DNA from 3 places in the Shewanella sp. SR44-4 genome. Region 3 is predicted to be linked to each of the others. Evidence: predicted binding sites of a transcription regulator. Region 3 holds the regulator's gene; each other region holds the start of a gene.
The links. The regulator MetJ, encoded in region 3, represses methionine synthesis genes. The targets are predictions, from matches to a motif close to TAGACGTCTAGACGTCTA.
Positions count from the first base shown of each region.

Region 1: the regulator MetJ is predicted to act here: its motif matches at 1,468-1,485, upstream of msrA (peptide-methionine (S)-S-oxide reductase MsrA).
Region 2: the regulator MetJ is predicted to act here: its motif matches at 1,823-1,840, upstream of metK (methionine adenosyltransferase).

Region 1 is NZ_JACJDU010000039.1:27,050-30,304, reverse strand. It holds gene H5125_RS16275 (thiamine pyrophosphate-dependent dehydrogenase E1 component subunit alpha) at 1-101, opposite strand, end outside; gene astE (succinylglutamate desuccinylase) at 258-1,286, opposite strand; gene msrA (peptide-methionine (S)-S-oxide reductase MsrA) at 1,508-1,987, shown strand; gene H5125_RS16260 (hypothetical protein) at 2,201-2,443, opposite strand; gene H5125_RS16255 (hypothetical protein) at 2,703-3,062, opposite strand; gene H5125_RS16250 (hypothetical protein) at 3,074-3,255, opposite strand, start outside.
Region 2 is NZ_JACJDU010000001.1:236,011-239,265, reverse strand. It holds gene tkt (transketolase) at 1-1,338, opposite strand, end outside; gene metK (methionine adenosyltransferase) at 1,871-3,022, shown strand; gene H5125_RS01080 (GNAT family N-acetyltransferase) at 3,184-3,255, shown strand, end outside.
Region 3 is NZ_JACJDU010000041.1:18,147-21,401, reverse strand. It holds gene H5125_RS16665 (cytochrome c) at 132-461, opposite strand; gene H5125_RS16660 (sulfite exporter TauE/SafE family protein) at 818-1,558, opposite strand; gene metJ (met regulon transcriptional regulator MetJ) at 1,634-1,948, opposite strand; gene metB (cystathionine gamma-synthase) at 2,157-3,255, shown strand, end outside.

The DNA.
Region 1 (3,255 bases), on a different contig from region 3:
CCATCAGCTTGCAAAATACGCAAAATGGGGATGTGCAATGACGCTTTGTCTAAGAAGCTGACACGGTGCACTGTTTCATTGGTCAGTGGTGCGTTGCTCATATTATGCTCTTGTTATTGTTGAGCCATGTTCAACATAAACATGGCTCTATTTATACTATGCGAGTAGACATTACGTTAACGTAAACTACCTATCAATACTTACTCTCACTGTAAACGCATTTTACTCGCGATTGACATGTATATATTGCTTTACGACTAGATAATAGTTTCGTTCAACGCGGGTACTAAACACAACACCGTACGTTGGCCAACCGGCACGTTCTCATTAGGAAATACGATCGCTTCTAATGGTTGCTCGACTGTGATTTGCTTCCCGCCTTCTGTCGCTAATACCTCGCCCTGACTAAAGGCACTGAAGTTTTCTGCATCGCCTGCAAAGCTAAATTCAAAATTATCAAAGTGCTTGTTAATAGAGCGCGATACCTTATACAAATTGACCTTGCTAGGGTCGAACTCAACAGGTGCTAACTCAGTTTCAGTAATCAACTTTTCAAGCATAGTATGAGTTTGTGCAAAACGACTCATATCATTTTGGCCAAATGGCATTACTTTGCCTAATTCCACAGTAAAAGCATCTGCTTGAAATTGCTCTGACGAATAATAACTAAACGTCGTTGTTGGTTCGTGGTGAAACAACATAGTATCAACGCCACATGCCGCCAAAAACATAATTTGTTCACCGCTAAAAGCACGGCCAGGACGGTATGGGTATATGGCAAACTTTTCATGCTTAGAAGCACGAATAGCAGTATGTAAGTCGTAATGAATACGCTGATTGTCATTATTGGCATTGAAAAAGTCTGCCACGTATTGCTCTAACGCTTTTGCTCGGTGACGCTCCGGATGGCTTAAGCCCTCGCCTTTAGAATGCGCGCCACTAAATAGACGATTCATGTTTTCATCAATAAAACGGGTTTTATTGATGATCGCGGCCGGATTACCAATTAAAAACATCACTCGCTGCTTGGCAACAATTCGTTGGCTGAGCAAATCTTTAATGAGTTGATTACAGATTTCAATCGGTGCAGTTTCATTACCGTGCACAGCACAAGACAGCACGATATCTTTGGTTGCATTAGCCGGAGTAAATACAATCACTCCCGTATCCCATACATCTACACGGGTATGATCTGCCAACATAAAATCAGATGCTTCAGGTAATTGATTTGGATTGGCTAAGGTATAGGCTAAAAAATCATGGTTTATCATCAGGTCAGATAACACTATCAACTCCTTGTCTCATTATTATATGGCGTAGTTAACTTTGACGTAAAACGATGTTAACTATTACTGCCTATTGTCGCGGATTCTATCATAGCCAAACGCTATTTTATTGGTGGCATATGTTAGATTTATTTATTAATAAAAGTTTGCTTGCAAAACTACACAATATTCAACACAATTGTAGCCATCTAGACTTCTATAATTTGTTTTAAGGGTATGTCATGGCGTTAGCAACATTTGGTGCAGGCTGTTTTTGGGGTGTTGAATATTTTTTCCGTGAAATTAACGGCGTCAGTAACGCAACGTGTGGCTACATGGGTGGCAAAGACAGTGCGACCACATATAAAGAAGTGAAGACGGGTTCAACTGGTCACGCAGAAGTGGTTCAAGTTGAGTTTGATCCAGAAATCGTCAGTTACGACGACTTGTTGGACACTTTTTGGAAAAATCACAACCCAACCATGCTGAATATGCAGGGCGGTGACATTGGTACTCAATATCGCAGCACGATTTTTTTTCACGATAAAGAGCAAAAAGCCCAAGCTGAAAGCTCAAAGCTGGCATTAGCACGAAGCGGTAAATGGGGACAGCGTCATATTGTGACTGAAATTGTACCGATACAAACATTCCACATTGCCGAGGAATACCACCAGAATTATTTAGAAAAAAATAATTTACCAACCTGTCACTTGGTTTACTAATTGGATTGAGATAAATAGTACTTTTCTTATTCGTGATCAACCAAAATCACTGAGATTTTTGAGTTTACGACACATTGTTGAAATAAGAGAGATGTCCTTATTTCAACAATGAAACAAAAACACCCTATTTGAGCAACGGCAGAGGATAGATGTTTTTGTTAGCTTTTACTTAATATTACTCATCGATGTAAAATCAATCACCCAGTAACACTACTAACTCTTATGGATATATAGATAGTAAATAATTAATCCAAGAGTAAAAATACTTACCAAAGAAATAATGTAGAACCACGCAAGTTTTTTGTCTTTGCTTCGACTAAAGCGCTTTGTCGCTTCAATATTAACAAGAGAAGCATGACGTTTGAGGTTGGGCCAAGCTATAACCCCAGCGTAAGCAACCATTCGTGCACCAATACCTTTATCCCAAGCTGGGGGCTCTATCCCTTCTTTCAACATTTCTTGCTCAAGATGTTTAATAGTAATGCGGCCAAATAAAAATATGGCAGTACCTCATATAAGCAATACAATAAAAAACACTACAGCCATCCAGCTTTCAGTTGATAGTTCTAACATAAATCCCTCGCTATAGGCTATTTAATCAGTCACCTAAATTAAAGGCTTTATTAGCTCCGAATATCCCAATCCCATTACCGGCCTTAGTCACCACAATACCGATTGTTATCGTCGTATCTAAATATTAAGGCAACCAATTTTGCTAGTTATCAGGGCCGTATAGATAAGCAACAGTGAACATAAGAGTAAAAAACACAACACTAGAGATCTGTACAAATACAGCCAAATACCAGTCGACTTTTCGACTAAAGCGCTTGGTAGCTTCTATGTCAACAATAGAAGCATGCCTTTTAGCGTTAGGGCGCATGATAATACTCGCATAAGCGGGGTATCTCATACCTATGCCTTTATCCCATTCTGCCGGCAATATGTCCTCTTTTGCCATTTCGCGCTCAATATGCTTAACGGTAATTCGGCCAAACAAAAGTACAGCAATACTCCACATACAGAAGGTAATAAAAAAAAATATACCCATCCAGTCTTCAGTTGATAGTTCTGACATGAATACCTCCTTTACAGGCTATTAAGCCAATCTCCGATATTATAGGCTTTATTGGCAGCCCATTTCCCAGCAATATCTCCACCTTTAGCCGCTACAACTCCAACCGTAATGGCAGTACCGATAATAATGACCCATCCAACAGGCGTAGCTAGCATAGCAACACCTAGGCCGGCTGCTACGACTTGACCTCCCC
Region 2 (3,255 bases), on a different contig from region 3:
TACCGCGTTACGTGCGTACTCCATGAACATCATGAAAGTTGCGCCATAGTTAATAAAACCACCATGTAACGACGCGCCGTTCATAATACCGCTCATACCGAATTCACGTACACCGTAATAGATGTAGTTACCGGCAGGATCGTCTTGAATACCTTTTGAACCAGACCAAAGCGTTAAATTAGAACCGGCTAAGTCAGCGCTACCGCCAAGTAATTCAGGCAACATAGCACCAAAGAAACCAATTGAATTTTGAGACGCTTTACGACTCGCAATACCTTCGGCTTTATCTTGGCTTTCTTGGATAAAGGCTTGTGCTTTTGCTTCAAAATCTGCAGGTAAGTCACCTTTTAATACGCGACGTTCATATTCTGCAGCCAGTTCAGGGAACGCAACTTGGTAAGCAGCAAACTTGTCATTCCATAATGACTCGTTAGCAACACCTTTATGTTTAGCATCCCAACCAGCATAAACATCAGATGGGATTTCAAAAGGAGCGTGTGGCCAGTTTAAGAACTCACGAGCTGCTGCAATTTCAGCATCACCTAATGGTGCACCATGACAATCATGGCTACCCGACTTGTTAGGCGAACCAAAACCAATAATGGTTTTACAGCAAATCATCGATGGCTTATCTGTTACAGATTTAGCTTGTTCAATCGCGGCGCGGATAGCATCAGGATTATGACCATCTACATCGGCAATAACGTGCCAGCCATAGGCTTCAAAACGCTTAGGAGTGTCATCAGTGAACCAGCCTTCAACATGACCATCGATAGAAATACCGTTGTCATCCCAAAATGCGACTAACTTTCCAAGGCCTAATGTTCCGGCTAATGAACTGACTTCGTGAGAAATACCTTCCATTAAACAGCCATCACCTAAGAAACAGTAGGTGAAGTGATCGACGATATCGTGACCTGGACGGTTAAACTGAGCCGCCAAGGTTTTTTCCGCAATAGCCATACCAACAGCATTACTCAAACCAGCGCCTAAAGGACCGGTTGTAGTTTCAACACCAGGGGTATAACCATATTCAGGATGACCAGGCGTTTTTGAATGCAGCTGACGGAATTGCTTTAGCTCTTCAATAGGCAATTCATAGCCAGTTAAATGCAATAAAGAGTATATAAGCATAGAGCCATGACCGTTTGACAGAACAAAACGATCGCGATCGACCCAGTTAGGATTAGTTGGATTGTGCTTTAGAAAATCATTCCATAGCACTTCGGCGATATCTGCCATCCCCATTGGGGCACCTGGATGACCAGAGTTAGCTTTTTGAACCGCATCCATACTTAGGGCGCGAATAGCGTTAGCGAGTACTTTACGAGATGACATGCTCTCTCCTGCTTGTTTGTAAGGTCTAACGGGCAATTGTGAAGCCATATTTTCCCCTACAAGGCGATGTGACGCAAATTAAAATTTTTCGGGTTTCTTTTTAACCGTTAAATAAACGGTGATTTCATACAATGCCAATAAATAAACATCGTAAATACAGCACCAAATGGTCATCATGACCATAACATGAGATAAATACAGAGTAATTATTTATTGCCACTTATAAATAAAAAGTATCGTGATTGGCAGAGCTATGGCTCTGATTAGGCAATATAATCTCTAATCTATCAAAAACATTGTCTATTTTTATGATAAATACACCGCGCAAGTCGATGAGCATTTAAATAAAGCAATATGAATCAAACACTTGATTTTTCACCAGTATAAACATATCTATGATTAACAAAAAAAATTATGCTCCATTGCACAATTCTCCAGTTAAATTCGTACAAAGGGGTGTTATCAAATTAGATTTCGACTAAAATAGACGTCTAGACGTATATTCAAATGCAACCAACGAGATTCTCCTATTATGGCAAAGCACTTGTTTACCTCTGAGTCTGTCTCAGAAGGTCATCCAGATAAAATCGCCGATCAGATTTCTGATGCGGTATTAGACGCAATACTTGAGCAAGATCCAAAGGCTCGTGTTGCGTGCGAAACGTATGTCAAAACCGGTATGGTATTAGTGGGCGGTGAAGTCACCACTTCTGCTTGGGTAGACATTGAAGAAATTACCCGTAAAACCGTACGCGAAATCGGTTACACCAATTCAGATATGGGTTTTGATGCTGATTCATGTGCGGTACTTAATGCCATAGGCAAACAGTCACCAGACATCAATCAAGGTGTTGATCGTTCAGACCCTGCAGAGCAAGGTGCTGGTGATCAGGGTTTAATGTTTGGTTATGCCAGCAATGAAACTGATGTATTAATGCCTGCACCGATTACTTACGCGCACAAATTAGTTAAGCGTCAGTCTGAAGTACGCAAAGACGGCACACTGCCTTGGTTACGCCCAGATGCTAAAAGCCAGGTAACGTTTGCTTATGATGATGGCAAAATCATCGGTATTGATGCGATTGTATTATCAACTCAACATCGTGAAGACGTGAGTCAAGCTGATTTAATTGAAGCGGTAATGGAAACTATCATCAAGCCGGTATTACCTGCTCAATGGTTAAACAAAGACACTAAATACTTTATCAACCCTACTGGTCGCTTTGTGATTGGTGGCCCTGTTGGTGATTGTGGTTTAACAGGTCGTAAAATTATTGTAGATACCTACGGCGGTATGGCTCGTCACGGTGGTGGTGCTTTCTCTGGTAAAGACCCATCAAAAGTAGACCGTAGTGCGGCTTATGCTGCACGTTATGTAGCTAAAAATATCGTTGCTGCTGGTCTAGCTGACCGTTGTGAGCTACAAGTGTCATATGCTATTGGTGTTGCAGAGCCAACGTCTATTAGTATTGAAACATTCGGTACCGGTAAAGTATCAGAAGAAGTATTGATTAAATTAATACGCCAACACTTCGAATTACGTCCATACGGCTTAACAGCAATGCTAGATTTGGCACGCCCAATCTATCAGCAAACTGCTGCTTATGGCCACTTTGGCCGAGATATCTTCCCTTGGGAAGCGACTGATAAAGCTGAAGCACTTCGTGCAGATGCAGGTTTATAATCAGCCAGCATAATTATCGTCTTAAGCTAGTGTCTGTATTAAGCTAACACGATAAAAAATAAAACCGCCAACTGGCGGTTTTATTTTATCTATCATTGGCAATACAATGATTTGATCTAAACATTTAATCTCAACATTTAATCTCAACAATGGCTCAGATTATGTATCAACCCACTTGGCTAAACACAAAGATAACAGCAAACCACCAGCCATCAACGGCAACTAACCCCTGT
Region 3 (3,255 bases):
TTTGCCAAATAACAAGGTCAATTTGGCAAATTTTTTGTGTCAGGATCCCTGAGGCTAAGCCTCACAGTTTTTTCGTTTGGTTTATTGGCTGATGTTTCGTTTAGAACGAAAAGATACTCAGCATTGATGATTTAGCCGCAAGTAGCTGGTTGGTCTGAATCGGCGGCGTGGTCATATAAAAACTGTTGAATATCTTTTATGTCTTTTTCTGATAAGGCTTCAAAAACGGCAGGTTTAGCTTTGTGCTTATCACGAGTAAAGAAACGATCCCATTGGCTCATGGTTTTGGTCATTGGGGTTAATTCAGGACCTTCACTGTTAGCGCTGTGGCAGGCTTTACATTCTTTTTTGTACAGGTGCTTACCTTTTTTAGGATTACCACCATCTGCGGCCATCACTTGGGTGCCAAGTGATAATGCCATAGCAACTGCGATACCAACTTTAATGTAAGTGTTCATCATTTTGTCCTCTGTCGGGCTTATTAGGGTTGTGCATTAACAGCATTTAATTATTTATTTGCTGTAAACAATGTTACCTAAAAGTGAGTAGTGTTAATTTGAAGTAGATCATATCCATGAGAAAAATCTAATTGAAAAAAAGTTAATTGAAAGAAATCTAATGAACTAGTGTGATGTGGATCTATTGCGCCAAGATGAGGATTTTGCTAGAGGAGATAAAAGTGGTTTTTTTGATACTTATTGATGGCGTTTTTAGGTGAGAAATAGACTGCTTGATAAATAGAAGGGGAAGATTTTAATCATTATTAGCGAACAAGCCCATTGATGGCTGGTTTTGTTTACAGGTACAGAATAGCTGATTAGCTCATTAACGTGTTGGTCGACATAATCACTAACACAGTGGCACTAATACTACATAACACTAAGGTGACTATGCGGGTTTTATCTTTATCAACGCGGCCAATTAATCTACCTGAGACAAGATAACCAGCAACGACTGAAGGCAATAATAGCAGTGATAGCCATAAATGCTTCACTTCAACTAAGCCGACGATGGTTAGAATAGCTAAGGCAATTAATGAGCTAAACACGAAAAAGGCAGATAATGCCGCTCTAAACTGACCTGGGTCTTGGCCTGCAAGCAAAATGGCCATTGGTGGACCACCGATAGCAGCGATATTGCCAAATATGCCTGAAAATACCCCAGCGATAAATAAACTGAGGCGATTAATAGGGGCGGTAAAGCGAAAGATGCTAAGAATAACAGCAATAAACACAATGCCTGCAATCACTAAGCCTAGTATGGCTTGTGGGGCAAACAGCAATAATCCAGCGCCTAAAAACCCCCCAGGGATCCGCCCGAGTAAGGCATATTGCAAACCATTAAATTGTAGATGACCGCGTTCTCTAAATAAGGTCATTGCAGAAATGGCAAAGCCCATAACAATAATAGGAACAGGAACTAATTGAGGATTAACAATATACAGCAGCGGGCTAGCAACAACGGCTAACCCAAAGCCAATTAAGCTTTGGGTTAGCGCGCCAAAAAACACGATAATCGATGCCAGTATCAAGGTCGTTGGATCGATAAATGACATCATAAGTTCTCTTTAAAAACATGACGACTTCTTATTAGGGTCGTTTCAAAGTCTGTGAGGTATTGACTAATCAGTGAATTATTCGAGCTCTTCCCACTCGATACCCATATCATCCATTAACTTTTTCGCTTCACTTGGAATGCTATCAGGCTGATCTTTTGATAGATCACCGTCATAAGGTAATGGTTGACCTGTGTACGCATGCAAAAATGCTTCGCATAGCAGTTCACTGTTAGTTGCATGGCGCAGATTATTTATCTGGCGACGCGTCCGCTCATCCGTCAGTACTTTTAATACTTTTAAAGGGATAGAAACCGTAATTTTTTTTACTTGTTCATTTTTTTTGCCGTGCTCGGCATATGGGCTGATATATTCGCCATTCCACTCAGTCATTAACTTACCCTTAACGATAAATACGCTGCAGATTTTAAACCGTTACAATCTCTAGTCAAATTATTGCTACTATTTAATCCCGATTGCAAATAGATTTCTTGATGTTTAGACGTCTAAACGTCTATTTAAGTTGACGGATGGGGATCTCTTAGGTAAATTTGGACGTCTAGACATCTCTTTGTGTGTTTGTGAAATTTTAGGAGTTACCATGACTAAGCATCAAAACGCCACATTGGCCGTTCGCCAAGGTATTGAAACAGACACACAACATGGTGCTATCGTGCCACCGATTTATTTATCGACCAATTATTCATTCGATGGCCACAATAATCCGCGCGAGTTTGATTACAGTCGTTCGGGTAATCCTACTCGATGTATTTTAGGTGACGCACTCGCCAAACTCGAGCAAGGTGCTACCGGCGTGGTGACATGTACCGGCATGGCGGCGATTACATTGGTGACTAGCTTACTTGGCCCAGAGGATTTATTGGTTGTGCCGCACGATTGTTATGGTGGCAGTTACCGCTTATTTACTAACTTGGCCAAAAAAGGCCAATTTAAGTTATTGGTTGTTGATCAAACTGATGCGCAAGCGCTGAGCAAAGCGATAGCTCAAAAACCGAAAATGGTGTGGTTAGAAACGCCATCGAATCCTTTATTGCGGGTGGTAGACATTAATGCCATTAGTATCGCTTGCCATGACGTTGGCGCGCTAGTGACAGTCGATAACACCTTTTTATCACCAATATTACAGCAGCCATTATTATTAGGTGCAGACATTGTGATTCACTCAACCACCAAATACATCAATGGTCATAGCGATGTGGTCGGTGGGGCTGTAGTGGCTAAAGATCCTCAAGTGGGTGAGTTGTTACATTGGTGGTCAAATACTCTTGGGCTTACGGGGTCAGCATTTGACAGTTATTTAACCCTCCGAGGCTTACGTACTTTAGCGGTACGAATTCGTGAGCATCAACGTAATGCACAAAAGATTGTTGAGTTACTCAGCGCCAGTGATGTGGTGGCCAAGGTGTATTATCCGGGTTTAAAAGACCATCCAGGTCACGAAATTGCGGCAAAACAACAACAAGGCTTTGGCGCTATGTTAAGTTTTGAGTTAATCGGCGGCGAAGCGGAAGTGGTGGCATTTTTAAAGGCGCTGTCGTTGTTTAGTGTTGCCGAAAGTTTAGGCGGAGTGGAAAGTTTAGTCGCCGTTCCGGCCACTATGACCCATAGAGCAATGGACCCACAAGCAAGGCAAGAGGCTGGTATTAAAGAGACTTTATTGAGACTATCTGTCGGTATTG